Regions from separate parts of the Bacillus infantis NRRL B-14911 genome, predicted to be linked through region 1. Evidence: a T-box and tRNA genes for the amino acid it is inferred to sense, from the RefSeq annotation. Region 1 holds a T-box; the other holds one or more tRNA genes.
The links. A T-box is a leader RNA that pairs with one kind of tRNA and senses whether it is charged. The one in region 1 lies ahead of trpS (tryptophan--tRNA ligase), so its partner is inferred to be a tRNA-Trp.
Positions count from the first base shown of each region.

Region 2: it encodes a tRNA-Trp, which carries the amino acid that the T-box ahead of trpS (tryptophan--tRNA ligase) is inferred to sense. The anticodon was not compared.

Region 1 is NC_022524.1:1,365,822-1,380,910, forward strand. Features, by position in the region: gene N288_RS07020 (Rossmann-fold NAD(P)-binding domain-containing protein) at 1-112, shown strand, start outside; gene N288_RS07025 (BMP family ABC transporter substrate-binding protein) at 330-1,292, shown strand; gene N288_RS07030 (ComZ family protein) at 1,314-1,505, shown strand; gene N288_RS07035 (hypothetical protein) at 1,583-1,933, opposite strand; gene N288_RS07040 (beta-ketoacyl-ACP synthase III) at 2,160-3,098, shown strand; gene fabF (beta-ketoacyl-ACP synthase II) at 3,180-4,421, shown strand; gene N288_RS07050 (DUF2268 domain-containing protein) at 4,568-5,344, shown strand; gene N288_RS07055 (ABC transporter ATP-binding protein) at 5,510-6,535, shown strand; gene N288_RS07060 (ABC transporter ATP-binding protein) at 6,535-7,548, shown strand; gene opp4A (oligopeptide ABC transporter substrate-binding protein) at 7,598-9,331, shown strand; gene opp4B (oligopeptide ABC transporter permease) at 9,365-10,330, shown strand; gene opp4C (oligopeptide ABC transporter permease) at 10,344-11,264, shown strand; gene N288_RS07080 (hypothetical protein) at 11,462-11,674, shown strand; gene N288_RS07085 (YjbA family protein) at 11,757-12,503, shown strand; gene trpS (tryptophan--tRNA ligase) at 12,803-13,792, opposite strand; T-box leader at 13,891-14,133, opposite strand; gene N288_RS07095 (peptide ABC transporter substrate-binding protein) at 14,738-15,089, shown strand, end outside.
Region 2 is NC_022524.1:1,037,936-1,053,024, forward strand. Features, by position in the region: rRNA gene N288_RS05445 (23S ribosomal RNA) at 1-900, shown strand, start outside; rRNA gene rrf (5S ribosomal RNA) at 1,018-1,134, shown strand; tRNA gene N288_RS05455 (tRNA-Asn) at 1,159-1,233, shown strand; tRNA gene N288_RS05460 (tRNA-Ser) at 1,239-1,331, shown strand; tRNA gene N288_RS05465 (tRNA-Glu) at 1,347-1,421, shown strand; tRNA gene N288_RS05470 (tRNA-Val) at 1,426-1,501, shown strand; tRNA gene N288_RS05475 (tRNA-Met) at 1,519-1,592, shown strand; tRNA gene N288_RS05480 (tRNA-Asp) at 1,739-1,814, shown strand; tRNA gene N288_RS05485 (tRNA-Phe) at 1,964-2,039, shown strand; tRNA gene N288_RS05490 (tRNA-Thr) at 2,050-2,125, shown strand; tRNA gene N288_RS05495 (tRNA-Tyr) at 2,135-2,219, shown strand; tRNA gene N288_RS05500 (tRNA-Trp) at 2,227-2,300, shown strand; tRNA gene N288_RS05505 (tRNA-His) at 2,312-2,387, shown strand; tRNA gene N288_RS05510 (tRNA-Gln) at 2,429-2,503, shown strand; tRNA gene N288_RS05515 (tRNA-Gly) at 2,507-2,581, shown strand; tRNA gene N288_RS05520 (tRNA-Cys) at 2,590-2,663, shown strand; tRNA gene N288_RS05525 (tRNA-Leu) at 2,709-2,790, shown strand; tRNA gene N288_RS05530 (tRNA-Gly) at 2,864-2,937, shown strand; gene N288_RS05535 (carbohydrate ABC transporter permease) at 3,172-4,113, shown strand; gene N288_RS05540 (carbohydrate ABC transporter permease) at 4,113-4,940, shown strand; gene N288_RS05545 (ABC transporter substrate-binding protein) at 5,015-6,298, shown strand; gene N288_RS05550 (cache domain-containing sensor histidine kinase) at 6,436-8,235, shown strand; gene N288_RS05555 (response regulator transcription factor) at 8,213-8,971, shown strand; gene N288_RS05560 (ThuA domain-containing protein) at 8,983-9,717, shown strand; gene N288_RS05565 (Gfo/Idh/MocA family protein) at 9,720-10,748, shown strand; gene N288_RS05570 (Gfo/Idh/MocA family protein) at 10,760-11,800, shown strand; gene N288_RS05575 (B3/B4 domain-containing protein) at 11,894-12,559, opposite strand; gene queG (tRNA epoxyqueuosine(34) reductase QueG) at 12,675-13,805, shown strand; gene N288_RS05585 (amidase domain-containing protein) at 13,933-14,814, shown strand; gene trmL (tRNA (uridine(34)/cytosine(34)/5-carboxymethylaminomethyluridine(34)-2'-O)-methyltransferase TrmL) at 14,922-15,089, shown strand, end outside.

The sequences.
Region 1 (15,089 bases):
CAAAGAACAAATACCTTATCATATTGTGCTGGATAAGCAGCAGGAGTATGTGAAAAGAAGCGCGGATTCTTCCAGCCGGCTAAGCGGGCCGGGCAGCCCCAAAGTTTTCTAATGGAGGAAAAATATTTTCATTCCGCTGAATTAAGGGTAAAATGAAAAAAGACGAGGAAATTATGGGTCTTATGACTCTTTCATCCGGTGCCGGAACAGCCGGTGCCGTCCTTAAATACTGAAGCTGCACTACTGCCTTTTTGCTGGCCTGTTCTAATGGCCAGCGGCACCATTTAGAGAGCCTTTATCAGTGCACTTGGAAAGGCGGTCAGATATACATGCTCCGTTTTGTGAAATTCATAAGCCCGATTCTGCTGCTCCTTCTGGTGCTGTCGTCATGCGGACAAGCTTCTCCCCGCGGAGAGCTGAAGAAAGCAGGGCTGCTGGTGCCCGATACGATCAATGACCAGGTCTGGGGCACGAAAGGCTATAAAGGGATGCTGAAAATCCAGTCCAAATTCGATGTGGATGTATTCTATAAAGAAGGAATGAACTCTCTTCCCGTTGTTGAGCGTGCTGTAAGGGAGTACGCCCAGAAGGGGGTAAACCTTATTTTTGGCCACGGAAACGAGTACGCCTTATATTTCAATGAAATTTCGGATGAATACCCTGACATCCATTTTGTCAGCTTTAATGGCGATGCCAATAATGAGAACACCACCAGCTTGAATTTTGAAGGGTATGCTATGGGTTATTTTGCAGGGATGCTTGCGGCAGAAATGTCAGAAACCAATAAAGTTGGAGTGATGGCAGCCTTTGAATGGCAGCCTGAGGTCGAGGGTTTTTATGAGGGAGCCATCTACCAGAATGAAGATACAGAGGTGGAGATACGCTATGTCGGAGAATGGGATAATGAACAGAGGGCCCTGGAGCTTCTGGATGTCATGGCCAGGAATCATTCTGATGTGATTTACCCTGCCGGCGACGGCTTTAATGTGCCTGTGATCGAAAAAGTAAAAGAACTGGGTCTGTATGCGATCGGCTATATATCCGACCAGTCAGACCTCGGGGAATCGACCGTCCTTACGAGTACGATCCAGCATGTAGATGCACTTTATGAGCTGGTAGCTGAAAGGATGAATAATGGGGAGCTTAAATCGGGGAATCTGTCATTTGATTTTGATGATGGTGTGATTTCGCTTGGAAAATACAGCCCGGATGTTGACCCAAATTATCGGGATGAGCTAAACTCATCTATTGAAAGGTATAAAGAGACAGGCAAATTGCCTGGCCAAAGTTGAGGAAAAGGAGGGAATGTCCTTATGCAATCCAATGATAAAACGATGGAGTTTATGCAAATAGCCATGAAATATATGCCTGAAGCCCAGCAGGAGCTGGAAAAGGCAGGTATTGAGCTGTCGCTCGAGATGATCCAGCCATTTATGACACTTTTCACAAAAGTTATGAATGAGGCATACGAGCTAGGCAGGCAGGATGCCCAAAGCGGGGAATAAAACGGATATCAATACATAAAACAAGCTGCCCATAATCAGGCAGCTTGTTTTTTATTCAAATTAATGGAAAACTCTTCTTATCCTTTTTTCAGGAGCTGCTGGAATAGAGGTGTCACCTTTTTAAAAAGCGGCTTCAGCTGTCCGGCTGAAGTCATCAGAGTATCAATATTGTCCATCAGCTGTCCAAGGTCTACACCATCGAGAATCTTTTCAATCTGGCCAGGCTCCCGCGCATCTTCCCGGCCGTTTGCCGGCTTGCGCTCCGGGCCGCCTAGTATCCAATCCCCCATTGGTCTCACTGATGGGCCTTTGCTCTCTGAAGCCTCATTTGCCATATCATCCTGTACCCTTTGCCTCGGGCCGAACATGAACCTGGAGAATCCGTCCAGCTCCGAATGCTGCTTTTCTTCCCTGCTGTCCGTGTCCATCGTGCATTCCCCTTCCCCTGAATATCTTTATAATAACGTATGCCGCGGGATTTCCTGTGTTAGGGCAGAAGCCGTGGCGCAAGAGAAATTTTCGAGTAAAAAGGTTGCTTCTTCTTTATTATTTTTGCTAAAATTAGTACCAAGTCATAATAATTGATAATAATATGAGTATAAATACGGCTGATTCGCCGGCTGGCTTTTAAATTGTGAGAAGGAGTGGGTTTCCATGAATGCAGGCATACTTGGAATCGGAAAGTTCGTTCCGGAAAAGATACTGACAAATTTTGATTTGGAAAAAATGGTTGATACAAACGATGAGTGGATCAGAACAAGGACAGGGATAGAACAGAGGCGGATAGCGGGTGACGATATGGATACTTCCGACTTAGCCTATAATGCTGCGGTTGCCGCCCTTAAAAATTCAGGGGTCTCTGCAGAAAGCCTTGATATGATTCTGGTGGCAACAGTAACTCCGGACCAGCCGTTCCCGACTGTTGCATGTATGCTGCAGGAGAGGCTTGGCGCTGTCAAGGCTGCTGCTATGGATATCAGTGCTGCGTGTGCAGGTTTTATGTATGGTATGATAACTGCAAAGCAGTTCATTGAAACCGGTGCGTATAAACATATCCTTGTCATAGGCGTGGAAAAGCTGTCAAAGATAACCAACTGGGAAGACCGGAACACAGCGGTTCTTTTCGGCGACGGGGCAGGCGCTGCAGTGATAGGACCGGTATCGGATGATAAGGGAATCCTGTCCTTTGAGCTTGGGGCGGACGGCACTGGCGGAAAGCACTTGTATCAGAATGAGAATGACCACATTTACATGAACGGCCGGGAAGTTTTCAAATTCGCCGTCAGGCAAATGGGGGAAAGCAGCCTGAATGTCCTGGAAAAAGCGGGGCTGTCCAAGGAAGATGTGGATTTCCTTATCCCTCACCAGGCGAATATAAGAATCATGGAAGCTGCACGCCAGCGCCTTGAGCTGCCGGAAGAGAAAATGTCCAAAACTGTCCATAAGTATGGAAATACATCAGCAGCCTCCATTCCGATCTCGATAGTCGATGAACTGGAAGCCGGAAAAATCAAGGACGGAGATCTCCTTGTCATGGTCGGTTTCGGGGGCGGACTTACATGGGGCGCCATTGCTATGCGCTGGGGCAGATAACAGAATGCCAGCCTGAAAGCCGGGCCGGCCGGAAGTGTATGAAGAAAAAGTATCCTTGGCAAAGAAGGAGATGTGTAAATAATGGAAAATAGAAGAGTTGTCGTGACAGGAATCGGAGCAGTAACTCCAGTCGGTAATGATGCAGAAACTGCATGGAAGAATATAATAGAGGGAAATTCAGGTGTAGGGCCTCTGACAAGGCTCAACAGCGATGAGTATCCTGCAAAGGTTGCAGCTGAAATCAAAGGGTTTGACCCCCATGAGTTCATTGATAAAAGAGAAGCAAGGAAAATGGACCGCTTTACTCATTATGCAGTAGCTTCTGCGCTGATGGCGGTAAAGGATGCCGATTTAACGATCAATGATGAGAATGCGCCAAGGATTGGCGTCTGGATCGGTTCGGGGATCGGCGGTATGGAAACATTCGAAAATCAGTTTGAAACCTTCCTAAACAGAGGATACAGAAGGGTAAGCCCGTTCTTTGTCCCTATGATGATCCCGGATATGGCGACAGGGCAGGTATCCATCACCCTCGGGGCGAAAGGCTTTAATTCCTGTACGGTCACAGCCTGTGCGACAGGGACCAATTCCATTGGAGATGCCTTCAAGGTCATCCAGAGGGGTGACGCGGACGCCATGGTAACAGGGGGGGCTGAAGCTCCGATCACACGTATGTCTGTTGCCGGCTTCTGTGCCAATACCGCATTGTCGACTAATCCGGATCCTAAAACCGCGAGCCGCCCTTTTGATAAAAATAGAGATGGCTTTGTCATCGGCGAGGGCGCTGGGATTGTTGTTCTGGAAGAGCTTGAGCATGCAAAGGCAAGGGGCGCCAAAATTTATGCAGAAATCGTCGGTTATGGCTCTACTGGCGATGCCTATCATATTACGGCTCCAGCTCCTGCCGGAGAGGGCGGAGCACGGGCGATGAAAATGGCGATTGATGATGCCGGTCTCTCCCCGCAGGATATTGACTATATCAATGCACATGGCACAAGCACAGACTATAACGACAAATTTGAAACGCTTGCCATCAAGGAAGTTTTCGGGGACCATGCCTACAAACTGGCCGTCAGCTCAACCAAGTCAATGACAGGCCACCTTCTTGGGGCAGCAGGCGGGGTAGAGGCAATCTTCACGCTTCTCGCTATGAAGGATGCTATTCTCCCTCCAACCATCAATTATGAAACGCCTGACCCGGAATGCGACCTGGATTATGTGCCAAACGAATCCAGAAAGAAAGATATCAGGGCTGCAATGAGCAACTCGCTGGGCTTTGGCGGCCATAATGCCACCATCGTTTTCAAACAGTATACAGAATAAAACATAGAAACAAAAAAGGCAGCACACGCCGGTTCCGGCCTGTGCTGCCTTTTTGCATTTCTGTAAGTCTTCAGGGAAACATTCCTGCCGTCAGCCAATAGAATATAAAGATTATCTTACAGGGAGGCGCAGGGCGATTGGGGATCATGGAAACAGATAAATGGCTTGAACAGGATTTCTGGGAGCCCGAGAAAATTTGCAGCCGGCTTCTGGATAAATTTGGGGAAAAGGAGCCGGAGCCTATTTATGGTTATCTAACACGGTTTGGGATGTACAGGCCGGATCGGGTGAATTTCAGAGTGTACGAAGAATTGGCCGGCCAAGGCACTTGGAAATCAGCAGGCGGGCTTTTTAAGAAATACCGGAAAAAGTGGAACGGGCCGGATATACCTGTTTATATCTTTCCGGTGAACAGGAGCGGGAGCAGGGCCAGGCGTTCAGGAACGGTAAAATCAGGGGTCTCATTTCCCGATAAGATGTTTCTTTTCTTTGAACATGCCCAGGATGATAAGGAGCTGGAATCCCTTTTTATCCATGAGTACCATCACGTCTGCCGGATCAGGGAGCAAAAGAAAAAACTCCAGGACTACACCCTTATGGACTCCATGGTGCTGGAAGGAATGGCGGAATATGCGGTTGAAATGAATTGCGGCAAAGAATATGTGGCAGCATGGTGCACCCGCTATACGGAAAAAGAGCTTGGAAACTGGTGGGAGAAATATATTAAAGAAAACTTGAAAAAAACCAAAAAGGATCATGTTCATGATCAGATCCTTTTCGGAAAAGGCAGATACCCGGACCTGCTCGGATATGCTGCAGGATACTGGATTGTGAAACAATATTTCGAAAAGAATAACTTTTCTACAAAAGTTTCTTTTAATTTAAAACCCGAAACTTTAGGAGACCAAATTATAATTTTTTAGTATATTAAAGCGCTTTAAAGCCCTAAACTAAGGGCTTTCTGTTTTTTCTGAAATAATGAAAGTTAATAAATTTTAAAAAAATCTTGCAATTGTAATAAATCTGTAATAGTATTTTAATCAAATACAATGAATTAACAGACAATTCAAAAAGGTAAGAGGTGTCCCATGAGCTTTAAATCACACTCCAATTCAGATGCACCTTTGCTAGAGGTGAATAATTTAGAGACTGCTTTTTCTATCGATGGAAAATACTACAATGCAGTCGATAATGTGTCTTTCAAAGTCAAGCCGCGCCAGGTAGTAGGCATCGTAGGGGAATCCGGCTGCGGTAAATCGGTCATGAGCCTTTCCGTCATGAAGCTGCTTCCGAAGGGGATCGGCAAAATCAAATCAGGAGAGGTCGTCTTCGATGGGGTTCACCTCGAAGACATGGGTGAACGCCAGATCAATAAAATACGGGGCAAGGATATCGCAATGATCTTCCAAGAGCCGATGACCTCGCTCAACCCGGTGTTTTCAATAGGGTTCCAGCTGCAGGAAGTGCTCTTCAACCATATGAAATTATCAAAAAAAGAAGCCAGGCAAAAAAGCATCGCACTCCTGAAGAGCGTTGGCATCTCCCGTCCGGAAAAAATAGTTGATGAGTATCCTCACCAGCTGTCCGGAGGAATGAGGCAGAGGGTTATGATCGCCATGGCGATTGCCTGCCAGCCGAAGCTTCTGATTGCAGATGAGCCGACCACTGCCCTGGATGTAACCGTACAAGCCCAGATCCTTGAGCTCCTGAAAGAAATACAGGAAGTAAATGATATGTCCATCATCCTGATCACGCATGATCTCGGGGTAGTGGCAGAAATGTGCGATGACGTCTTTGTCATGTACGCAGGAAGAATTGTAGAGCGCACAGATGTCGACACACTCTTCCATAACCCGAAGCATCCATATACAGAGCTGCTGATGGGCGCCATCCCGAAAATGGATGAAGAAGTCGAATCGCTAAGCACCATAAAGGGGATTGTCCCATCACTGAAAAACATGCCTAAAACGGGATGCAAGTTTGCAGCCAGGTGCCCAAAGGCAATGCCGGAATGTACTGCCGTCACCCCGCTGCTGGCTGAAAATGAAGATGGGCATGAGGTAGCATGCCTGCTCTATGAAACTAGCAGGCCGAAAGAAGGAGTGACATTATAATGACGACAGCAACAACATCCCCGGCACTGAAAAAAGACAAAAGCGCCAATGAAACGCTGCTTGAAGTCAAGAATCTGAAAACCTACTATCCTATCAAGGGCGGAATCCTGAGAAGGACAGTAGCTGCCGTTAAAGCAGTAGACGATGTATCTTTTGAAATCAAAAAAGGCGAGACTCTCGGCCTTGTCGGCGAGTCCGGCTGCGGGAAGTCCACTACAGGAAGGACAATCCTGAGGCTTCTGGAGCCTACTGAAGGGGAAATCATTTTCGACGGCCAGGATATTACAAATCTCCGCGGAACAACTCTCAGGAAGATTCGCAAGGATTTCCAGATGGTCTTCCAGGATCCATATGCTTCCCTGAACCCGATGATGATGGTAGGCCATCTTATATCCGAGCCGATCCGCAACTATACAAAACGTTCAGAAAAGGACCTGAAGCCTGAGGTCATGGAACTTCTGGCAAGGGTAGGCCTTCCGGAAGATGCCTATTATAAATATCCGCACGAATTCTCCGGCGGCCAGAGGCAGCGGATCGGAATCGCGCGGGCCCTGGCACTGAAGCCTAAGCTCATCATCGCAGATGAACCGGTCTCCGCCCTGGATGTATCAGTCCAGTCCCAGGTGCTGAACCTTTTGAAAGAGCTTCAGGAAGAGTTTGACCTTACTTTCCTCTTCATTGCCCACGACCTTAGCGTCGTGAAGCATATGAGCGACCGGATTGGCGTCATGTACCTCGGCGGCCTTGTTGAAGTAGCAGATAAGTCCAGTTTATATGCAGAGCCGCTGCACCCGTATACACAGGCTCTGATCTCGGCTATCCCTGAGGCTGATCCGCGCAAAAAGAAAGACCGGATCATCCTTGAAGGCGATGTCCCAAGCCCGATCGACCCGCCTTCCGGCTGCACATTCCATCCGCGCTGTGCACACGCAATGCCGGAGTGCTCGAAGATCAAGCCTCAATTAAAGGAGGTGAAGCCTGGACATAGGGTTGCATGTCACTTATATAACTAAAGCTTGGCCATTTTGAAAAAAAAGAACCGATAATTATGGGGGGAAAACGATGAAGAAATCAGCATTTTGGCTATTTTCAGTCCTGCTGGTAATGTCCATGTTCCTTGCTGCCTGCTCCGGAAATGAGAATACTTCAGGCGAAGATACAGGGAAAAAAGACGACGGCAAAGATGCAGAAACAACTGAAGTAGAAGGCGGAAAAGTAACATTTGGTTATACTCAGGCGTTTAAAGGCGTTTTATCTTATGCCTATTATGAAGGGGAAGACGATGCAAATGCCCTTCAGTTCATGCACGAAGGAATGGTTGCTTACAATGATGAGCTGCAGCCGATCCCTAACCTTGCTGAATGGACTTTCAATGAAGACAACACTGTTGTAACTTTCAAGTTGAAAGACGGCGTAAAATGGCATGACGGCGAACCATTGACTGCTGAAGATATGGAATATGCCTGGTACCTGATCGCAGATCCTACATATGAGGGAGCACGTTTCGCAAACGTGGCGATGATTAAGGGTGCACAGGAATACAAAGATGGAAAAGCTGACACGATTGAAGGTATCAAGGTTATTGATGACCTGACAGTAGAAGTTACAGTTACAGAACCTTCTGTCAACCTGATTGACAACATCTGGTCTATTCCAGAACCAAAGCATTATTATGGAGATATTTCTTCTAAAGAACTTCCTGACTCTGACCAAGTCCGTAAAAACCCGATTGGTGTCGGGCCGTTTAAAGTAACGAACATCGTTCCTGGCGAAATGATTGAATATGAGCGTAATGATGATTATTGGAGAGGCCCTGCCAAGCTTGACGGCGTTGTCTACAAAATCATTGATCCATCCCTTGCTGCCGGCCTGATCGAAAACGGCGAAGTGGATGTTATCCAGGCTCCTTCTGACCAGTGGGGACAAATTAAAGAACTTGGCAATATCAACCCTGTAACAATCGATGCTATGTCTTACAGCTATATCGGTATCGACCAGGGACGCTATGATGCAAAATCAGGAAAAGTTGTAATGGATAACCCTAAATTCTCTGACAAGCGCGTGCGCCAGGCATTGGTTTATGCACTGGACCGCCAAGCTTATATCGATGCTTTCACAAACGGTTTAGGTAAACCGCTTAACGTTCCATTCCCGTCCGTTTCATGGGCTAAGATCGACGATTCAGAAATCAACACTTATGACTATGATCCAGAAAAGGCAAAGAGCCTGTTGGATGAAGCCGGCTATAAAGATGTGGACGGCGACGGATTCCGTGAAGATCCAGACGGAAAGCCTTTCTCTATCAACTTCGATGCGATGGCAAGTGCTGAAACTTCTGAAGCGCGTGCTCAGTTCATTCTTCAATCTTGGGGTGAAGTTGGAGTCAAGGCTCAGCTTAACGGCGGTTCCCTGAAAGACTTCAACCTGTTCTATGACACTATCGAAGCAGATGATCCATCTGTTGAAACTTTCCATGGTGCATGGGGACTTTCATATGATCCAGATCCATCCGGCATTTGGCTGTCAACTGACAAGTGGAATATGTGGCGCTGGTTGAATGAAGAATCCGATGCGCTTATCAAGAAGGGTGTTCAATTCCCTGAAGATAAAAACCAGGATGTTATCGAATACCGTAAAGAAGTATACAACGAGTGGCAGAAACTTGTTAACGAAGAGCTTCCTGTAATCTTCTTCGACCAAAGGGAAGATGCATGGGCAATCAACAAACGTGTTGGCGGAGTCAAAGTAACTCCAGGCGGCACAGATGAGTTCTACAACTGGCACATTGTTGAGTAATAAGAAATAAGGTTTAGATAAGGGGAATGGAGTATGCTGCAATACACAATCCGAAGACTTATAGGTATGATCCCAATAATTTTCCTTATCTCCATTGTGGTGTTTACCCTGGCAAAGCTTATGCCAGGGGACGCCCTCTCTGGAAAAATCGACCCGCTAAATTCCGATCCGGAATATATCGAGGAAATGCGTGAAAAGATGGGCTTGAATGACCCAATCCATACACAGTATTTCCGCTGGATAGGCGGAGTGGTTCAAGGGGATTTTGGGGATTCATTCATCCATAAGCGCGATGTAATGGAATTGATCGGCGACAGGCTGCCGAACACAGTTTTCTTAGGTTTTACTTCACTCATGATTACGTATATTCTAGCTTTTATGATGGGCAGGTTCTCAGGCAGATTTGCCTACAGTCCAGGAGATTATCTAATATCAGGAATAAACTATTTGGCCTTGGCCATTCCAAGCTTTGTTGCAGCCCTAGTGGCGATTTACGTTTTCTCTTTCCAGCTGGGATGGGTCCCGGCGACTGGAAGTATCGGTTCAGGCGTTGAACCAGGATCTTTTGAATATTATTTGAGTAAAATCAAGCATACAATTCTTCCTGCGCTTGTATTGGGCACCATGGCTACGGCTGGATATACCCAGTTCCTGCGCAATGATATGATCGAAAGCTCTCGCAAAGATTATGTTCGTACAGCCAGAGCAAAGGGTACGAAAGAATCCGCGATTTATAATAAGCATATCCTCAGAAATTCGGTCATTCCGATTATTACACTGCTGGGCTTTGACATTGCAGGTCTTTTCGGGGGAGCTATTATTACCGAAACCATTTTTACATATCCGGGAATCGGATACCTGTTTGTAGAATCAGTAAACTCACGTGATTATTCCGTTATGATGGCCATCACCATGATGCTGACCATCCTGACGCTTATTGGAAATTTAGTGGCAGATATACTATATGGAATAGTAGATCCGCGCATACGTTTAAGTTAGGTAGGTGAGAGTTATGGAACCAACAATTTCGCAGCAAAGTACAACGGCTATTGAGGAGCCTGTAAAGCCTCCCAAGAGCCAGTCGCCATGGGCTCTCGCCCGCAGGAAATTTTTAAAGAATAAACTTGCCATGATCAGTCTCTGCTATCTTGTGCTCATCGTCTTAGTATCAATATTTGCCGAGCCGCTGTCCATGCCGATTGAGGAAACGGCTAAGCTGAATTTGACTGAAATCAGCAAAGAGCCTTCAGCAGAACACTATTTTGGCACAGATAAGTCTGGGAGAGATGTATTTGCCAGGACCCTCCATGGCGGAAAAACGTCATTGACTCTTGCTTTCTCCATCACCATTTCGGTAGTGGTGATTGGAACGATCGTAGGAGCCACAGCCGGATTCTTCGGAGGCTGGGTTGACAATGTGCTTATGCGCTTCACCGACTTTATGATGAACTTTCCGTTCCTGCTTTTCGTCATCGTGCTAAAGTCTATTTTCATAGAATCAAGTACAGCTACACTCATCTTCGTCATTAGTGTGCTGAGCTGGACCGGAATAGCCCGTCTGGTGCGAAGCAAGGTAATGGTAGAGAAAGAAAACGAGTATATCATGAGTTCCATCTCTATCGGCTGTTCGTCAGTTACAACGATCTTCAAGCATCTATTGCCGAATGTAATGTCTACCATTATTGTACAGGCTACATTGACACTTGCTGCCATGATCGTGGCGGAAACTGGCTTAAGCTTCCTCGGCTTCGGTGTACCGATGAACATTCCGAGCTGGGGCAATATGCTTCAGGATGCAAGAAGTCCGGATGTATTGACCAGCAAGTGGTGGATATGGATACCGCCCGCAACGGTTCTGACACTGACAATACTATCAATCAACTTCGTTGGCGAGGGTCTGAAGGACGCATTTAACCCTAAGTCAAATAGATAATGCGGCTGGCATCAGCCGGAACCATAAAGGGCGAGACACTTCAGGTGCTCACCCTTTTTTAATGAAATCCGCAATTAAAGATCCTTTTGGGGGTCTTTTTTGTTTTTGTCGTATGATTTAACGCTTTCTATCATATATATGTAAAAAAACAAGAGAGCAGGAGTATATATGGGACAAGCCAGAAGGGATCCAGCCCAATGATCTTCAGGCTGTTTATTTTTATTACTGGTTTTGGACTGGCTGTAGCAGGCGGGATCAGCTCGGTGGCTTATTTAAATCTCTTAATTGCCGGGCATGAATTGAGTGACTATTTTTCATACATTCTTAAAAGGCCTGAGTGCGGCCTGCTCCCGGCCGGCATTGTCATTATTACAGTGGCCATATACTTTCCGCAGGGAACTGAGGAGTAAACTGTTGCACGTGGAGGAATAAATTAACTATTTCCTGTTCATACTGAGTGACAAATAGTTACTTGAAGTGAGGGGTTATAAGATGTTGTATCTTCATGATGTATGGGTGAACTGGTTTGAAGGAGAAGAAAACGGATATAATGTATGCCACTTTCATGAATGGAGAAAAGATGACAGTGTGGAATTGCTTGATCAGGTCCCATTGTTAAAGGTAGAGCCGCTCCTTTTCAACTACATAGAAAACGACTTATCAGAACTGCCGCAACAGCTGCTGAACGACATCTACCAAAAAGCATATTTGCGAAAAAACCACGAACGGACACAGCTTGATTACTGTTTTGTCGTCTCCGACGGTTCAGGCATATTGGCAGTCGATACGATCAGCTATAATATACCCATCCGCAAAAGCCGGCTGATTCCAAGGCAGGAGCAGCTTGCTTACGAAATGCTTGATAATCAGGAAACCATCCAATATGCATTTAACGACCAATCCTGTTTAAAGGATTTTCACATCCTTTCGCCAGCCCCGGAAATGATGAACGGCCTTACCAGAAAAGAAAGGCAGCTGAAGCAGCTGCTCTTTATGGCTCTTGATCAGCTTCATTCATCTGGGAATACAGCTGAAATCCGCTATTGGTATACAGAGTGGAATCCAGAGAAATATACTATAATCCAGCAGCTGGAATTCGAACAGGCCTGGAAGTCACTGTATGAGGAAACGAAGCTGGGATGGTCAGGAAAACATGAAGCTTTTTGCGAAAATATCATTAAAGGGCAGCCATTTTTTGAGAAACTGTGGGAAATGGAGCATGGCTCGAAAGTGAATTAATATGCATAATTCTATACTGAAGGAAAAAGGAGTATCTTTTTCCTAAAGACCAAATAAAGTTTGAAAACCCTGTTGATTGGAGTGCAAGGCACGTAGACTCCTGCGGGAAATAGCGGAAGAGTTGAGACCCCGCAACCGCTTGCGGTGAGGAGGCTCAACTCCGCCCCGCGGAAAGCGAAGTGTCTGGAACGGAAATCAACAGCCCCATTTAAAGACCTGATTTATGGGGAGAGGGATTACAAAACCATGCCCTCTTTGGTTTAATGAAAAAAGGAGCTGATCACAGCTCCTTTTTTTCATTATCGGCGTTTTCTGCCGAGCCCCATGGCGTTTTCCATTTTGGCCAGCATTTTATTGGCAGTGAATTGAGCCTTTTCGGCTCCTCTATCCAGGATTTCATCCAGCTCGCTTGATTCCATGAGCTGAGTGTATTTTTCCTGGATTGGCACGATTGTATCGACAACCACTTTTGCAAGATCGCCTTTGAAGTCTCCGTAGCCTTTTCCTTCGTATTGCGCCTCGATCTCGTCTATAGTCCTGCCGGAAAGGATGGAGTAGATAGATAAGAGATTGGAAACTCCAGGCTTATTTTCTTTATCAAACTTTACAATTCCTTCAGAGTCCGTAACTGCGCTTTTAATTTTTTTCTCAATCTGCTTCGGATCATCAAGCAAAGAGATGAAAGACTTTTTGTTAGAATCAGATTTACTCATCTTTTTAGCCGGATCCTGGAGGGACATAACTCTTGCCCCTACTTTTGCGATCCGCACTTCCGGGATTGTAAAGATGTCATTATATTTCTTGTTGAATCTTTCTGCCAAATCCCTTGTAAGCTCCAAATGCTGCTTCTGATCTTCCCCTACAGGAACCAGGTCTGTCTTATATAGAAGAATGTCGGCAGCCATGAGCGGCGGATAGGTCAGCAGGCCGGAAGATACTGCTTCTTTTCCGTGGGACTTATCTTTAAACTGGGTCATCCTCTCAAGCTCCCCGATATAGGAAACGCATTGCATCATCCATCCGGCCTGTGCATGGGCAGGGACTTCAGACTGGATGAAAAGTGTTGCTTTCTCAGGGTCGATCCCGACAGCAAGATAGAGGGCTGCAAGGCTCCTGATATTTTTGCGGAGCTCCATCCGGTCCTGCTGGACAGTGATGGCATGCTGATCGACAATGCAGAAATAGCAGTTATATTCGTTTTGCAATTCCACGAATTGCTTCATGGCACCTATATAATTCCCCAGTGTAAGAGTGCCGCTGGGCTGGATGCCGGAAAAAATGGTTTTCATATATATTCCTCCTTGGATGTATCAGCAGACAAAAAGTGAGCCGAAAAAGTGGCGGAAATTCCGCAAAAGACGTAAAAAGACCATTCGTCCCCCTGAAAAATAGGGACGAATGGTCCGCGGTGCCACCCTAAGTGCCTCGGCTGAGGCCTCTTAACCCCGGCTTGCCTGCAGGCCGGGCTTCCCATAACGCGGGATACGCCGGAAGCTAATAGGCAGCAGGAAGCAGCCTTTCGCAGCCGGAGCTCTAAAGTCCATTCGATTTGCCGGGATGTTTGTTTCCACCAGCCACAAACTCTCTTTAATCCCTGAGCAAATGTACTACTCTTTGTCATTGCTTTATCATCAACAGTATTGGTTTTATACATTAAAATATACCAAAACTGCAGAAAAAATCAAGGTAATTCGAAATAACACACCTGGAATTCGTATAGGAAAACAAGAAAAATATGGGAAAAATCAAGGTCCAAATAACCTTCGGCAAAAGGGGAATTAAGAAAAATTTCAAAAAAATTAAAACTAGCAAACTCTTGATTTAAAAGTATTTTTTCGACAATTTTCTCACTATACCCTCCATTGAAAAATAAAAGCCCCTTGCAAACAAGTTTTAAAATACATATAATAAACGTAACAAATGATTCTTTACGAATCTGTAACATTCTTGCATATAGTTCTGAAAACCTATGGATAAAGAGACTAGTAGTAAGTTTATAGCTTACAGAATTTTGGCTTATCCTTTTGATTTTTCTCTCGAATTGTCAGAATAGAGGATAATCTTTGTCTTTTGAGTTATAAGCTTACTTTTTTTGCTGCGCGGATAATCAGTTTATTTTTACAGTTAATTTACTGACTATTTGAGCAATATATCCAAGGCGGACAGTTGTTTATGGAAGCGTGGACAGATTCCTGCAAAAGGCATTTGTGGAAATTATATAGGGGGGTAACACCGTGAACAAAAGATTATCGATCTTTTTTAGTATGTTGCTTGTTCTAAGCATGTTCCTTGCAGCGTGCAGCGGCGGCGGCGATGATGCCGGCAGCGGAAGCGATGGAGACGGAGGGAAAGACGTACCTCAGGACTTAGCGGTTAACATTAACTCTGAACCGCCTTCACTTCACCCGGGCCTTGCAAAGGATGCAACTTCCGGTACTGTTCTTCGCCAGACTTTCGAAGGTCTGACACGCATCAATCCAGATGGAAAGCCTGAACCGGCAGCAGCTGAGAAAATTGAAGTATCTGAAGATCAGAAAGTTTATACTTACACATTAAGGGATGCTCAATGGACTAATGGCGATCCTG
Region 2 (15,089 bases), 330 kb from region 1:
AGAGACTCGGTGAAATTATAGTACCTGTGAAGATGCAGGTTACCCGCGACAGGACGGAAAGACCCCGTGGAGCTTTACTGCAGCCTGATATTGAATTTTGGTACAGCTTGTACAGGATAGGTAGGAGCCTTTGAAGCCGGAGCGCCAGCTTCGGTGGAGGCATTGGTGGGATACTACCCTGGCTGTATTGAAATTCTAACCCGCGCCCCTGATCGGGGCGGGAGACAGTGTCAGGCGGGCAGTTTGACTGGGGCGGTCGCCTCCTAAAAAGTAACGGAGGCGCCCAAAGGTTCCCTCAGAATGGTTGGAAATCATTCGCAGAGTGTAAAGGCACAAGGGAGCTTGACTGCGAGACCTACAAGTCGAGCAGGGACGAAAGTCGGGCTTAGTGATCCGGTGGTTCCGCATGGAAGGGCCATCGCTCAACGGATAAAAGCTACCCCGGGGATAACAGGCTTATCTCCCCCAAGAGTCCACATCGACGGGGAGGTTTGGCACCTCGATGTCGGCTCATCGCATCCTGGGGCTGTAGTCGGTCCCAAGGGTTGGGCTGTTCGCCCATTAAAGCGGTACGCGAGCTGGGTTCAGAACGTCGTGAGACAGTTCGGTCCCTATCCGTCGTGGGCGCAGGAAATTTGAGAGGAGCTGTCCTTAGTACGAGAGGACCGGGATGGACGCACCGCTGGTGTACCAGTTGTCTTGCCAAAGGCATCGCTGGGTAGCTATGTGCGGAAGGGATAAGTGCTGAAAGCATCTAAGCATGAAGCCCCCCTCGAGATGAGATTTCCCATAGCGTCAAGCTAGTAAGATCCCTGAAAGATGATCAGGTTGATAGGTCTGAGGTGGAAGCGTGGTGACACGTGGAGCTGACAGATACTAATAGATCGAGGACTTAACCACATTTGATTGCTTTGTAATTCTTCTTCTGCATTATCTAGTTTTGAGGGAATAAAATTTAAAAATTCTCTTGCAAAATAATAAAAAGACGGTATAATAATACTTGTCTTGAAAAAATAGTCTGGTGGCGATAGCGAGAAGGTCACACCCGTTCCCATACCGAACACGGAAGTTAAGCTTCTCAGCGCCGATGGTAGTTGGAGGTTCTCCTCCTGTGAGAGTAGGACGCTGCCGGGCGAAAGTATTCTAATATACTATCATTCCGCAGTAGCTCAGTGGTAGAGCATTCGGCTGTTAACCGAACGGTCGTAGGTTCGAATCCTACCTGCGGAGCCAATTATGGAGAGCTGTCCGAGTGGCCGAAGGAGCACGATTGGAAATCGTGTAGGCGGTTTATAGCTGTCTCAAGGGTTCAAATCCCTTGCTCTCCGCCATTTAAATTATATAATGGCCCCTTGGTCAAGCGGTTAAGACACCGCCCTTTCACGGCGGTAACACGGGTTCGAATCCCGTAGGGGTCACCATTTCGGAGGATTAGCTCAGCTGGGAGAGCATCTGCCTTACAAGCAGAGGGTCGGCGGTTCGATCCCGTCATCCTCCACCATTATAACTTTTTATTGTCGCGGGGTGGAGCAGTCCGGTAGCTCGTCGGGCTCATAACCCGAAGGTCGCAGGTTCAAATCCTGCCCCCGCAATCTGGTCCTGTGGTGTAGCGACGAGCGACACTGCAATGAATATGCTGCGAGTTGCCTCAACGGATTTGCTTCCTTGAGTCATCTGGAAGAGGAAGAGTCAGTCCTGCAGGCTTCTCGGGCATAATCAAGACCCAAATTTATAAAATGGTCCCGTGGTGTAGCGGTTAACATGCCTGCCTGTCACGCAGGAGATCGCGGGTTCGATTCCCGTCGGGACCGCCATTTAAATTTAATTAGGCTCAGTAGCTCAGTCGGTAGAGCAGATTGCTACCTTCATTGAACAGCTCCTGCGGCAATCTGTGAGGAAGTTCGTAAGAACTGACGAACAAAGGACTTAAAGTATAAAAGGTTTTGGATGAAAATTTTATTATGGCTCAGTAGCTCAGTCGGTAGAGCAAAGGACTGAAAATCCTTGTGTCGGCGGTTCGATTCCGTCCTGAGCCACCATTGTTTGTAAGCCGGTTTAGCTCAATTGGTAGAGCAACTGACTTGTAATCAGTAGGTTGGGGGTTCAAGTCCTCTAGCCGGCACCACCTTAACGTGGAGGGGTAGCGAAGTGGCTAAACGCGGCGGACTGTAAATCCGCTCCCTCAGGGTTCGGCGGTTCGAATCCGTCCCCCTCCACCATTCATACAGGGGTATAGTTTAAAGGTAGAACAGAGGTCTCCAAAACCTCCAGTGTGGGTTCGATTCCTACTACCCCTGCCAATTTTATTATGGCGATTGTGGCGAAGTGGTTAACGCATCGGATTGTGGTTCCGACATTCGTGGGTTCGATTCCCATCAGTCGCCCCATTTTTTAATCACAATATTGCATTCTATGCATATCATATTATTGGGCTATAGCCAAGCGGTAAGGCAACGGACTTTGACTCCGTCATGCGTTGGTTCGAATCCAGCTAGCCCAGCCATTTGCGGAAGTAGTTCAGTGGTAGAACATCACCTTGCCAAGGTGGGGGTCGCGGGTTCGAATCCCGTCTTCCGCTCCAAACGTTCTGGCGGCATAGCCAAGAGGTAAGGCAGAGGTCTGCAAAACCTTTATCACCGGTTCGATTCCGGTTGCCGCCTCCATTCCAATTACAGGAAATGGAGAATGAACGATAAATTAAATGATATGCCGGTGTGGCGGAATTGGCAGACGCGCACGACTCAAAATCGTGTTCCTTCTGGAGTGCCGGTTCGACCCCGGCCACCGGTATCATTTTCTTTTTATACAGGGTTTCCTGTTTTTATTTTTGAAAAGGCATCGACAAATTTCAGCAATTTTCGATGCGGGTGTAGTTTAATGGTAAAACCTCAGCCTTCCAAGCTGATGTCGTGGGTTCGATTCCCATCACCCGCTCCATACATAATTTCATCAACGCAGTGTTTCGTTTTCAGAAAACGAAGCATTGCGTTTTTTCTTTGTCTTGATCCCGATAAGGCATGACCCGTGGGTTACGGTAAGATGTCAGCCAGTCTTTCTTCTCTATGAAGAAGTCAAAATTTTCCCCCTCTTTTGGTCAATTATGTTGCCCCTTTTTATTTGATAGCCTCCTATAATAAAAGAAAGCGATTACAAAAGGCGGTGAGAGTAAAATTGGATGCAAAAACAGAGTTGGCTCCCATAAAGGCGGACGCTGTAACAAAGAGAACAAGCAAAAGAAAAGCACGTCTTCGAAGTATATTAATTTATGCGGCTTTTACCGGACCGGCCATTTTATTCTTTGTCCTTATTCAGGTGATACCATTCCTTATGGGTTTATATTATTCCTTTACCTCATGGAATGGTGTAAGCTCAGCTGTCGAATGGGTCGGGCTGCAAAACTATATCAAAATTTTCAAGGATGATCCGAACTTTTTCCAATCTTTCTTGTTTACAACCAAGTTCATGCTGGCCTCAGTAGTTATCAGCAATTTAATTGGATTTGGACTTGCCCTGCTACTTAACGCGGCCTTGAAGACACGGAATATTCTCAGAACCGTCTTCTTTATACCGAATGTAATTGGAGGACTGCTGCTTGGGTTCATCTGGCAGTTTATCTTTGTCAAAGCGTTTGCTTCCATCGGAAATTTGACTGGCCTGGCGTTTTTCAAGCTTGCCTGGCTGGGGGATGAGACTACAGCATTTTGGGGAATTGTCATTGTGTTTGCATGGCAGGTGAGCGGCTATATGATGGTGATTTATATCGCAGCCCTGCAGGGAGTGGACCATTCCCTTCTTGAGGCGGCAAGGATTGACGGGGCTTCAAACTGGACGCTTCTTACCCGCATCATTATACCGCTGATCATTCCGGCTTTCACTATTTGTTTCTTTTTGACTATATCAATGGCCTTTAAGATCTTTGATTTAAATCTTTCTCTTACAAATGGGGGACCGTTTAATTCAACACAGTCTGTAGCCATCAACATTTATCAGGAGGCTTTCCAAAATAACCGCTATGGTCTCGGGACGGCCAAATCGATTCTTTTCTTTCTGATTGTCGCCGTGTTTACATCGGTTCAGGTAATTATGACGAAAAGGAAGGAGGTTGAAGCCTGATGAATCGCAAGTATACAGGAAGGACGTTTCTGCTGGAGATAATCGGCATCATTCTTGGGCTGATTTTTCTGATCCCCTTCTATTTTGTGGCGGTTAATTCAGTCAAAAGCTTTGCTGAAATCTTATTGGATGCAGCTGCTTTTCCAAAGGAAGTGTTATTTGCTAATTATTCGAAGGTTTGGGAAATCATTAATTTTCCAAGGGCATTCTGGAATTCACTGATCATTACTGTGCTCAGCAATATTGGCCTGGTAATCATCAGTTCAATGGCTGCATGGAAAATGGTGAGGACTCCCGGGCGCTTCAGCAAGATTCTGTTTATCCTTTTTGTCTCAGCAATGGTCATTCCCTTTCAGACGGTTATGATCCCGCTTATGAAGCTCGGAGGCGCCCTGAATATGACGAACAGCATTCCCGGACTGATTATGATGTATTTCGGGTTTGGCGTTCCTCTTTCCCTGTTCCTTTACCATGGATTTGTCAAAACGGTTCCAAGGGAGATAGAAGAGTCGGCGCTGATTGATGGGTGCAGCCAGTTCGGGGTTTTTTGGAGGATCGTTTTCCCGCTTTTAAAGCCGATTACAGTGACGGTTGTCATCCTTAATACCTTATGGATCTGGAACGATTTCCTTCTTCCGCTCCTGGTGCTGCAGGATGCCGAGCTGAGAACAATCCCGCTCGCCACCAGCTCCTTCTTTGCCCAATATACAAAACAGTGGGATATGGGCCTGGCAGCGCTTGTACTTGGCATTACGCCGGTCATCATCTTCTTCCTGTTCCTGCAGAAGCATATTATTAAAGGCATAGCATCAGGCTCCATCAAATAGATATCAAATTTTAGCGGCGGCTAGAATGTACCGCTAAAATGATATATAAATAGAATTCAAGGAGGTCAATGACAATGAAACGCTTATTGCTTATTTGCCTGTCCCTGCTTTTCACATTCGGGATTTTGGCCGGCTGTTCGTCAGGAAGCACTTCTGGAACTGATGATAAAGAGGGGACAAAGGATACCGGGGAAGAGACGGTTACTCTCAACCTGTTCCAATTTAAAGTTGAAATTGCCGACCAGCTTCAGGAGATGATCACTGAGTTCGAAGCCGAGCATCCCAATATCAAAGTAAAGCTGGAAACTGTTGGCGGCGGTGCCGATTACGGTGCTGCGCTGAAAGCGAAATTTGCTTCTGGCGAACAGCCGGATATTTTCAACAATGGCGGCTTTAAAGAACTGGAACTGTGGAAGGAGCATCTGGCCGACCTATCCAATGAGCCATGGGTTGAGCATCTTCTCCCGATCGGCAAAGTGCCGATGACAGATACAGACGGCAAGCTTTATGGCATGCCGGTCAACCTTGAAGGATACGGATTTGTCTATAATAAAGATTTGTTTGAGAAAGCAGGCATTAAGGAGCCTCCGGCCAATATTACAGAGCTCAAGGATGCTGCTGAGAAACTGAAGGACAGCGGCACTACACCTTTCTCAGCCGGATATGGGGAATGGTGGGTCATCGGGCAGCACTTGCTGAATATCCCTTTTGCCCAACAGGAAGATCCTATTGCCTTTATTGAAGGACTTTATGATGGTACAGAGAAGTTTACAGATAATGAGCAATTCAAGCAGTTTAAAGAAGTGCTTGATACAGAAATCAATTTTGGAAATGATAATCCATTGACCACTGACTATAACACGCAGGTCACCCAATTTGCCGCAGGCCAGACTGCCATGCTGCAGCAGGGGAACTGGACTGAAAATATGATCTATGAGGTTAATCCTGATATGAATATGGGCTTTTTGCCGATTCCGATCTCAGATGACAAAAATGCTGACCGCCTCCCTGTTGGGGTCCCGAATAACTGGGTTCTGAATAAGAATTCCGAGCACCTGGATGAAGCTAAATTGTTCCTGGAATGGATGGTATCTTCTGATACAGGTAAACGCTATTTAACCGAGGAATTTGCTTTCATCCCTGCTTTTGACAATATTGAGGCATCAGGTCTTGGCGATCTTGGCCAGTCAATCCTTGAGTACTCCAAAGAAGAGAAAACAATTCCGTGGACATGGTTCAGATGGCCGGATGGAGCGAACAAGGAATTCGCCGCTAGCATCCAGGAATATGCTGCAGGTAAAATTGATTATGATACTCTGCTAGAGAGGTTCCAGAAAACCTGGGATAACTTAAAGTAAAGCAGAGATCACTGCCAGGATAAAAAGCATGTCTGCAACAAGGCATGCTTTTTATTTTCCATAAATGAAAAAATCTTTAGCATGTCTCACCCTGTCCCATATATACTTACATTATCAGGGCCTGGGGAGGACTATTTATGATTAAGAACAGTATCCGCAATAAACTGATCGTCCTGCTGCTGCTGATCACAATCATTCCTTTCGGCACATCGATTATCATTACCTACTTCCATACGAAGGAGTTTTTGAAAAATCAGGCTGTAGAGGAAAACAGCAAGCTTCTCTATCAGGGCAAAATCAACCTGGAGAGCTATATGAATGAGCTGAATGGATTGACATTGTCTCTGTACAATAATCCCGGCTTCTTAAATTTCCTGAGGTCTTCTAAAGATGAGGACAATTATTTAACAATCGGGATCATGAAAAATGTGGTCCAAACCATCCTTTATGCCGGGGATACCATTAACAGGGTCCAAATAGCCTTTGCAGACGAAGACAGGGTCATCTCCGCTTCCAGGAGGTCTACAGTCGTCTTCATGAAAGGAAGGAGCGCTAAAAGCGCAGAGGCCTTCAATAGAGCCAGGGACAGCTCCTCGCATATGTATATTGAACCGCTGATGGAACAGACGAATTCCCGGAATATCATGGCAGTGCATCGTGCGTTTACAAATATTCCATCAGACAATGTGCTGGCCTACATTACTCTTGAGATCGCTCCGGATGACATCGTGAATCTCAGCAGGAATCTTTATACTCCGGGAAGCGAGGAATTTTATATTGTATCTCAGGATGGCCTTCTCATTTATAGCTCTGACAAGGATGCTGCAAGCGGACAGGTGCCCGAAAAATGGGTGGATGCCATTGTGAGTTCAGGAAATAAGGCGGGGACACTTGAATGGAAGAAAGATGATTTCAGCGGCATGATGATTTACGAGCAGATGGAAGAAAGTGCGGGCGGCTGGTTCCTCGTGAAGCGGGTCCCGGATACAACTTTGTATGAAAGCGCTTTTAGCGTTGCGAAAATCAACATCCTTTTCGGCATTATCGGGTTAACGCTGGTTATCCTTGCCACCTTATTCGTTTCTTTTAGAATCACCTCCCCGATCCGGGTGCTGCTGAGGAGCATCAGCCAGGTAGAGCGGGGGGACATGAATGTTGAATATGATTCATTCGGGAAGGATGAAATCGGCATCCTTGGAATGAGGTTCAATGAGATGATCGAGAAAATAAACCATCTCATCAACAGGGAATATAAGCTGGAGATTGAGAATAAAACCAATCAGCTGAAGGTGCTCCAGTCGCAGATCAACCCGCATTTCCTGTACAATGCCCTCCAGTCGATCGGAACGGTTGCCTTGAAAAACAAAGTTCCCCAGATTTATACCCTGATTACCCATCTTTCAAAAATCATGAGGTACGGGATGGACATGGAGGAGGACCGGGTGCCGCTGATAAAAGAGATTAATTATACAAAGGCCTTCCTGCTCCTGCAGAAAGAGCGGTTTGGCGAAAAGTTTATCTACAGGATTGATGCAGGTGAAGAGGTCTCATCTGTCAAAGTTCCTAAAATGCTGCTGCAGCCGGTCATTGAGAATTATTTTAAGCATGGATTTACTCCGGGTGAAGGGACAGGCGAGCTGAATATCGAATGTAATAAAGACAGCGGATTTCTATGCATAGATATAAGTGATAATGGCGGAGGCGCAGATGATGGCAGGCTGGGGGATATATGGCGCTGTATTAAAGGCGGGCCGCTTGAGGCCAAAGGGGACAGCACGAGCATCGGGCTTAGGAATGTGTATGGACGGCTGATGCTTTATTACGGAGAAGAAGCAATCCTGCAGCTTGGAAATCGTGGAGGCAAAGGCTTTATCGTTTCCATGAAGCTTCCGCTGCACCCGGGGGGCGAAGTGGATGAAGGCAATCATCATCGATGATGAAAAGCATGTCAGGGAAGGGCTTCTTATGCTTGCAGAATGGGAAAAGCATGGAATCAGCTCCATCTTTGAGGCAGAGGACGGGGAAGAGGCTATCAGACTGATCGGCGAAGTGCAGCCTGATATTATTTTTACCGATATGAATATGCCGAGGTGTGACGGCATCAGCCTTTTGAAGTGGATCCATGGTTCCCAATGCCAGGGGAAAACGATCGTTGTCAGCGGCTATGATGACTACGAGTATATGAGGAACGCCATCTATTATAAAAGCTTTGATTATATCTTAAAGCCGATTGATCCGGAACTGCTGAATGAAACGCTCGAAAGGGCAGTCAATGACCTTGCAGCTTCACGTTTGACAGGGGAGGCCTTTAGAGAGCCCAGGGAAAGCAAAGCAGCCCAGAAAGAGAACAATAACATCAAGCAAATCGAAGAGTTTCTGGTGCAGAATTATCATCTTGATATCACACTGCAGGATATCGCTGACCGTTTTTATTTGAGCAGAGAGTATATATCCAGGAAATTCAAACAGGATTTCCAGGCAACCATTACAGATTATTTGACCAATATCCGGATGGAAAAGGCAAAGGAGCTGCTTGGCAGCCCATCTTTGAAAATTTACGAGATTGCCTATCAGGTTGGATACCAGAATGAAAAATATTTCAGCAAGGTTTTTAAAAAGCTGACCGGCTATACACCGAATGAATATCGGAATCTGCCGCCGGGCAGCAGATAGGAGGAAGAACAATGGCAAAAGTGACGGTATGGAATGAAAATCAGCATGAGCAAAAAAACGCGGAAGTGAGGGCCGTTTATCCTGATGGGATACACGGAGCGATTGCCTCCTTTTTGGAAGGTGAGTCCTTTGAAGTAAGGACAGCGACGCTTGATGACGATGAATGCGGATTAACCCGGGAGGTTCTGGAAGATACAGATGTACTGATCTGGTGGGGGCATATCGCCCACGATGCGGTCCCGGATGAAATTGTTGACAGGGTGAAACAGCGGGTGCTGGACGGCATGGGGCTGATCGTCCTTCATTCAGGCCATTTTTCAAAAATATTTAAATCATTAATGGGAACTTCCTGTGATTTGAAATGGCGGGAAGCAGACGAAAAGGAACGGATCTGGGTCGTGGATCCGAGCCATCCGATTGCGGAAGGGCTGGGGGAGTATATCGAATTGGAGCGGGAGGAAATGTACGGTGAGCATTTTGATATCCCTGCTCCGGACCAGCTCGTGATGGTCAGCTGGTTCGAGGGCGGAGAAGTGTTCCGGAGCGGCTGCACCTATCAGCGCGGGAAAGGAAAAGTATTCTATTTCCGGCCTGGGCATGAAACCTATCCGACTTATTTTAACAAAGATGTTCAAAAGGTCATCATTAATGCTGTCAGGTGGGCAGAAGGATCCCGTCAGCCTGAGGTGAAGTATGGGAATGCTAAGCCGCTGGAGCATATAAAAGGGAAGAACGGGGAGGGGTAAGGATGGAACAGATTAAGATTGGGGTCATCGGGTGCGGCAGCATCGCCAAGCACAGGCATCTGCCGGAATATCACCTGAACGGCAGGGCTGAAATCATGGCTGTCTGTGATATTGTGGAGGAAAGGGCGATGGATATGGCTGCCCTGTATCATGCTGAAGCATATACCAGCTATGAGGATCTGCTGGAAAATCCGGAAATCGATGCAGTGAGCGTGTGCACACCGAATTATCTGCATGCCCCCATCTCCATAGCCGCCCTGAAGGCAGGTAAGCATGTTCTTTGTGAAAAGCCGATGGCTGTGTCGGTGGAGGAAGCGGAGAGCATGATAGAAGCGGCAAGGAAATATGGGAAAAAGCTTATGATCGGCCATAATCAGCGGTTTGTGCCTTCCCATCAGAAAGCCCGTGCGTTTATAGCGAGCGGGGAAGCGGGCAAGGTATACAGCTTCAGAACCGCTTTTGGGCATGGCGGACCAGAGGGCTGGAGTGCGGATGGGAAGGACAGCTGGTTTTTCCGGAAAAGCGAGGCGTTTATTGGGGCGATGGGAGACCTTGGAGTACATAAAGCCGACCTGATCCGCTATTTGCTGGGAGAGGAGATCACACAGGCCGGCGCTTTTGTGGAAGCAAGCTCAAAGGAAAACAGCGATGTGGACGATACAGCTGTCTGCATTTTAAAAACGGAAAGCGGTGTGATCGGAACCCTGGCAGCCAGCTGGTCCTACGTATCAAAAGAAGATAATTCAACTATCATCTATGCTGAGAATGCGATCCTCAGGCTTGAGGACGACCCTGTCAATTCTCTCGTCATCCAGTACAAGAACGGAGAAACACTGAAATATGAGCTTGGCGGCATTCAGACGAATGAAGAAGGAAAGCAGACGCAGTCCCATGTTATCAGTACATTCATTGACAGTATTGCGGAAGACAAAGAGCCTCCAGTGAGCGGGGAAGAGGGACTGAAATCCTTAAGGGTTGTCCTTGCTGCGCTGGAGTCGGGCCAGTCCGGGAAAATAGTGAGATTGCCTTAAGGGGGGATTGTATGGAAAAGCTGCGTGTTGGAATTATCGGAGCCGGCGGGATTGCGCAGAGCCGCCATATCCCCGCACTGCTGACATTATCAGAGCTGGCCTCTGTTGAAGCAATCTGTGATATCCATGAAGAGACTGCCAGGCTTACAGCAGAGAAATTCGGGGTGCCTCACGCCTTTGGGGATTATCAGGATATGCTGGAGATTGTGGACGCTGTTGTGATTTGCACACCCAACCGATATCATGCCGAAATCTCTGTGGCAGCATTGAAAGCAGGAAAGCATGTTCTCTGTGAAAAGCCCATGGCAATAACTGCAGAAGAATGCGAAGAAATGATTAAGGCCTCTAAGAAATCAGGCAAACAGCTGGCGATTGCCTATCATTATCGGTTTATGAAAGAAGCAAGGGCTGCTAAAAAGGTCATAGAGGAAAACGAAATCGGCCAGCCGATCGTTGCCCGGGCAAAGGCACTGAGAAGAAGGAAGGTTCCGGGCTGGGGCGTTTTTACCAATAAAGAGCTGCAGGGAGGAGGCGCCATGATTGACTATGGCTGCCATTTCCTTGATCTTGCTTTATGGCTGCTCGGCAGCCCGGAACCTGTTGAGGTAACGGGCACAGCCTACAATCAACTCAGCAGGATGGAAGACCAGGTGAATCTTTGGGGAGATTATGATCATCAAACCATTGAAGTCGAGGACCATGTGACAGCCTATATCCGCTTTGCGAATGGCGCCTCCCTCCTGTTCGAGACTTCCTGGATGGCCAATATCAAAAATGATGAAGAAAGCCTTGGCATTTCCGGGCTTACCGGAGGAATTGATGTATTTCCATTCCAGCTGAACCAGCTGAAAAATGGGATGCTCCTGAATAGTGAGGCAGAGTGGCTTCCCGGGGAGGAGGATCCCGGCATACCGCAGGCAAGGAATTTTCTCAATAGCTGTCTGGGAAAAGAACAGCTTATTGTTAAGCCGGAAGAGGCCCTGCGTGTATCGAAGATCATTGATGCCATCTATAAAAGCAGTGAAACAGGCAAAAGCATTGTCCTGGAATGAGGAGGATGCGGCATCATATTCTGGACATGACTGCCAGCTGATGGATGCCAAATGAGAAAAAAGCAGATGCATGTTAATGCCTCTGCTTTTTTCTTATCCAACAATACAGAATTCCCCTTCTCCTCCATGAACCTGCAAAAACATCCCCATAAGGGATTCCGCCAATCTGGCACAGCTGTCTTTTTCAAGAGATGGCCTGAAATAGATGATCTGTACAGCTTCAGTTGTTTCCTCTGTAACAGGCGCACGATTGGAGTCGACAAACGGGCTGCCGAATGGACCGTTATGATCTTCGGTGATAATGAGGTTCTCAAGTGAATTCGGCCTGCCGTTCAAGCCCGTATATTCTTCTCCTTCATGCCCCAGACGAAAACGGACATTTCCTTCCAGCTTGCTTTTATCATAGATGCCGATAGGAGACTGATATTCCAGCGAGAAAAAATTATTCAGATCCGCGGCACTGTTCACGGTGGAAAGGTAATTCTGCTTCTTGATCCTCCTGAATAGGGCCTCTGCTGAGTGGCGGTAGCGGTTCGGATCTTTTCCCGCCTGCTTGAACACCTGCCTCCATTCCTGGATTCCTTCGAATTCTGTCACATTCTTATGCTCGAGCTCAAAGAAAATTGACTCCTGGAACAGCTGCAGCCGCCCTTTCAGCATCTGCGGGGAATCTCCGACGACAATATTCTCATACTCAATGATGCCGACCTTGAAACCCGGCACCTTCTGCCTTAAATCAGACGATATACTGATTTCCAAACCTTTCACCTCCAAAAATCCTTTAAAATAGTTTATCATAGAAAGGATGCGAATAAATATCTTGGCGATTTGCCTTTTTATATACAAAACACAATGGTGAAAGGAGCGGGAGGATATGAACTACTCAGAGCTTAAACAGGATATCATCGATTACAGCAAAACGATCGGCATTGATAAGATCGGATTCGCCTCTGCCAGCACTTTCGGGGAGATGAAGAGCAGGCTCATCAGACAGCAGGAGCTTGATTACCAATCAGGCTTTGAAGAGCCTGATATTGATAAAAGGACAGAACCGGCCCTATTGCTAGATGAGCCGATGTCCATCATTTCCATTGCCCTTGCTTATCCTTCAAAGATGAAGACCCGCGTTGTCAGCAAAAGGGGTGAGCGGCGCGGCATTTTCTGCCGGGCCTCCTGGGGGACGGACTATCATACTGTTTTGCGGGACCGGCTCGGGAAGCTTGAGGCATATATCCGTGAAAGGCTGCCTGAGGCGAGGCTCAAATCAATGGTCGATACAGGCGAGCTTGTGGACCGGGCGGTCGCTGAAAGGGCCGGTATTGGGTGGAGCGGCAAAAATTGTTCCATCATTACGCCAGAATTCGGCTCTTACGTATATTTGGGAGAAATGATCACAAATCTTCCGCTCGAGCCGGATGAACCAATCGAAGACGGGTGCGGTTCGTGCAATCTTTGCGTCGATGTCTGCCCGACAGGCGCGCTTGTCGGCGGCGGCCAGCTGGATTCCAAGCGCTGCATCGCCTTCCTGACACAGACAAAGGGCTTTCTTGAGGAAGAATTCAGGGTGAAAATCGGCAACAGGCTTTATGGCTGTGATACATGCCAGACAGTCTGCCCGAAAAATAAGGGCATGGATTTTCATTTCCATGAAGAAATGGAGCCGGATCCTGAAATTGCCAAACCGCTGTTAAAGCCTCTGCTTCATATGAGCAACAGGGAGTTTAAGGATAAGTTCGGCCATGTATCGGGGTCATGGAGAGGCAAGAAGCCGATCCAGCGGAATGCCATCATTGCCCTGGCCCATTACAAGGATGAATCAGCTGTGGATGATCTGATCCAAGTGATGGTATCGGATCCAAGGCCGGTTATAAAGGGAACGGCTGCCTGGGCACTCGGGAAGATCGGCGGGCTGAAGGCAAGGGAAGCGGTCGAGGCTGCCCTTGTAAAGGAGACGGACGAAGAAGTGCGCAGGGAAATGGAAAACAGCTTATATATGTTCAGCTAAAGAGAGGGGAGCCTCTCTTTTTTTCATATAAGAAAATAGATACCCTCCGGCATATAGGCTGTGATCTATTTTAAGAAATGATTCGGCATTTTCTTTCATATGAATGAATGATGGGAGGAATGCATATATGAAAAAACAGCTTCAGGAGCTGCTGGAGCAGAGGGTTCAGCAGTGTGTGTCCCATTCCCGCAATGACTTTCGCACTTGCCCGAAAATTGAAAGGAAAAAGGATATTCTCTCAAGAAGAGCCGGGGAAATTGTTAAAGCGAAAGCTTCAGGGAAGATTATTGAAAAAGCAGGACAGGATGCAGATGAACTCAGCACTGTCCATTATCATGTCCACTTTCAATATTTGATAAAGGATAAGGACGGATTGTATCTGGAGGAGGAAGTCGAGCAGCGTGAGGCTGAATTTTATAAAGGGGTGCTGGTCGGCGATGGTGAAAAGAATCCGTTCCTTCATTTGGAAGAGCCGGCAGCACTTCCGGCGGAGCCTGCTGCTGATGGGGAAAGGGCGGGATTCAGATATGACCGCCTGAAGGCTGTCCAGTATGCGGAAAGATGGTGGAATGACTATAACCCTGCCTATAAGAAGTTCGAGGTTGACTGCACGAATTATATTTCGCAGTGCCTCCATGCTGGTGAAGCGCCTATGAGGGGCTATCCGAACCGTTCAAAGGGCTGGTGGATGAGGAGCGATAATTGGAGCTACAGCTGGACGGTCGCCAACTCGCTGCGCTGGTATCTGCCGGGCTCCCGGACAGGGCTGAAGGGAAAGGAGGTAGGCAGTGCAGAGCTATTGCAGCCGGGCGATGTGATCTGCTATGATTTCCAGGGCGATGGCCGCTTTGACCATACGACAATCGTGACAGCCAAGCAGAGCGATGGGACACCGCTTGTCAACGCCCATACCTTTAACAGCCGGATGCGCAACTGGGCATACGAAGATTCAACCGCCTATACACCAAATATTAAATACAAGTTCATCAGCATCGATGATGAATCCTGACCTGGTTGTATGAGAGATAAAGAGTGGTATAATAGCTGGTAGAGTTTTTTTGAGTATGGGGGATAATATACTCCGCAGATAAAGTTTCACTTGATGAGGTGATGGACGTGGCAATACATGTAGTACTATACCAGCCGGAAATCCCGGCCAATACGGGCAATATCGCCCGTACCTGTGCAGCGACAGATACAACCCTGCACCTGATCAGGCCCCTTGGATTTTCCACTGATGACAAAATGCTCAAACGGGCAGGGCTTGACTATTGGCAGCATGTA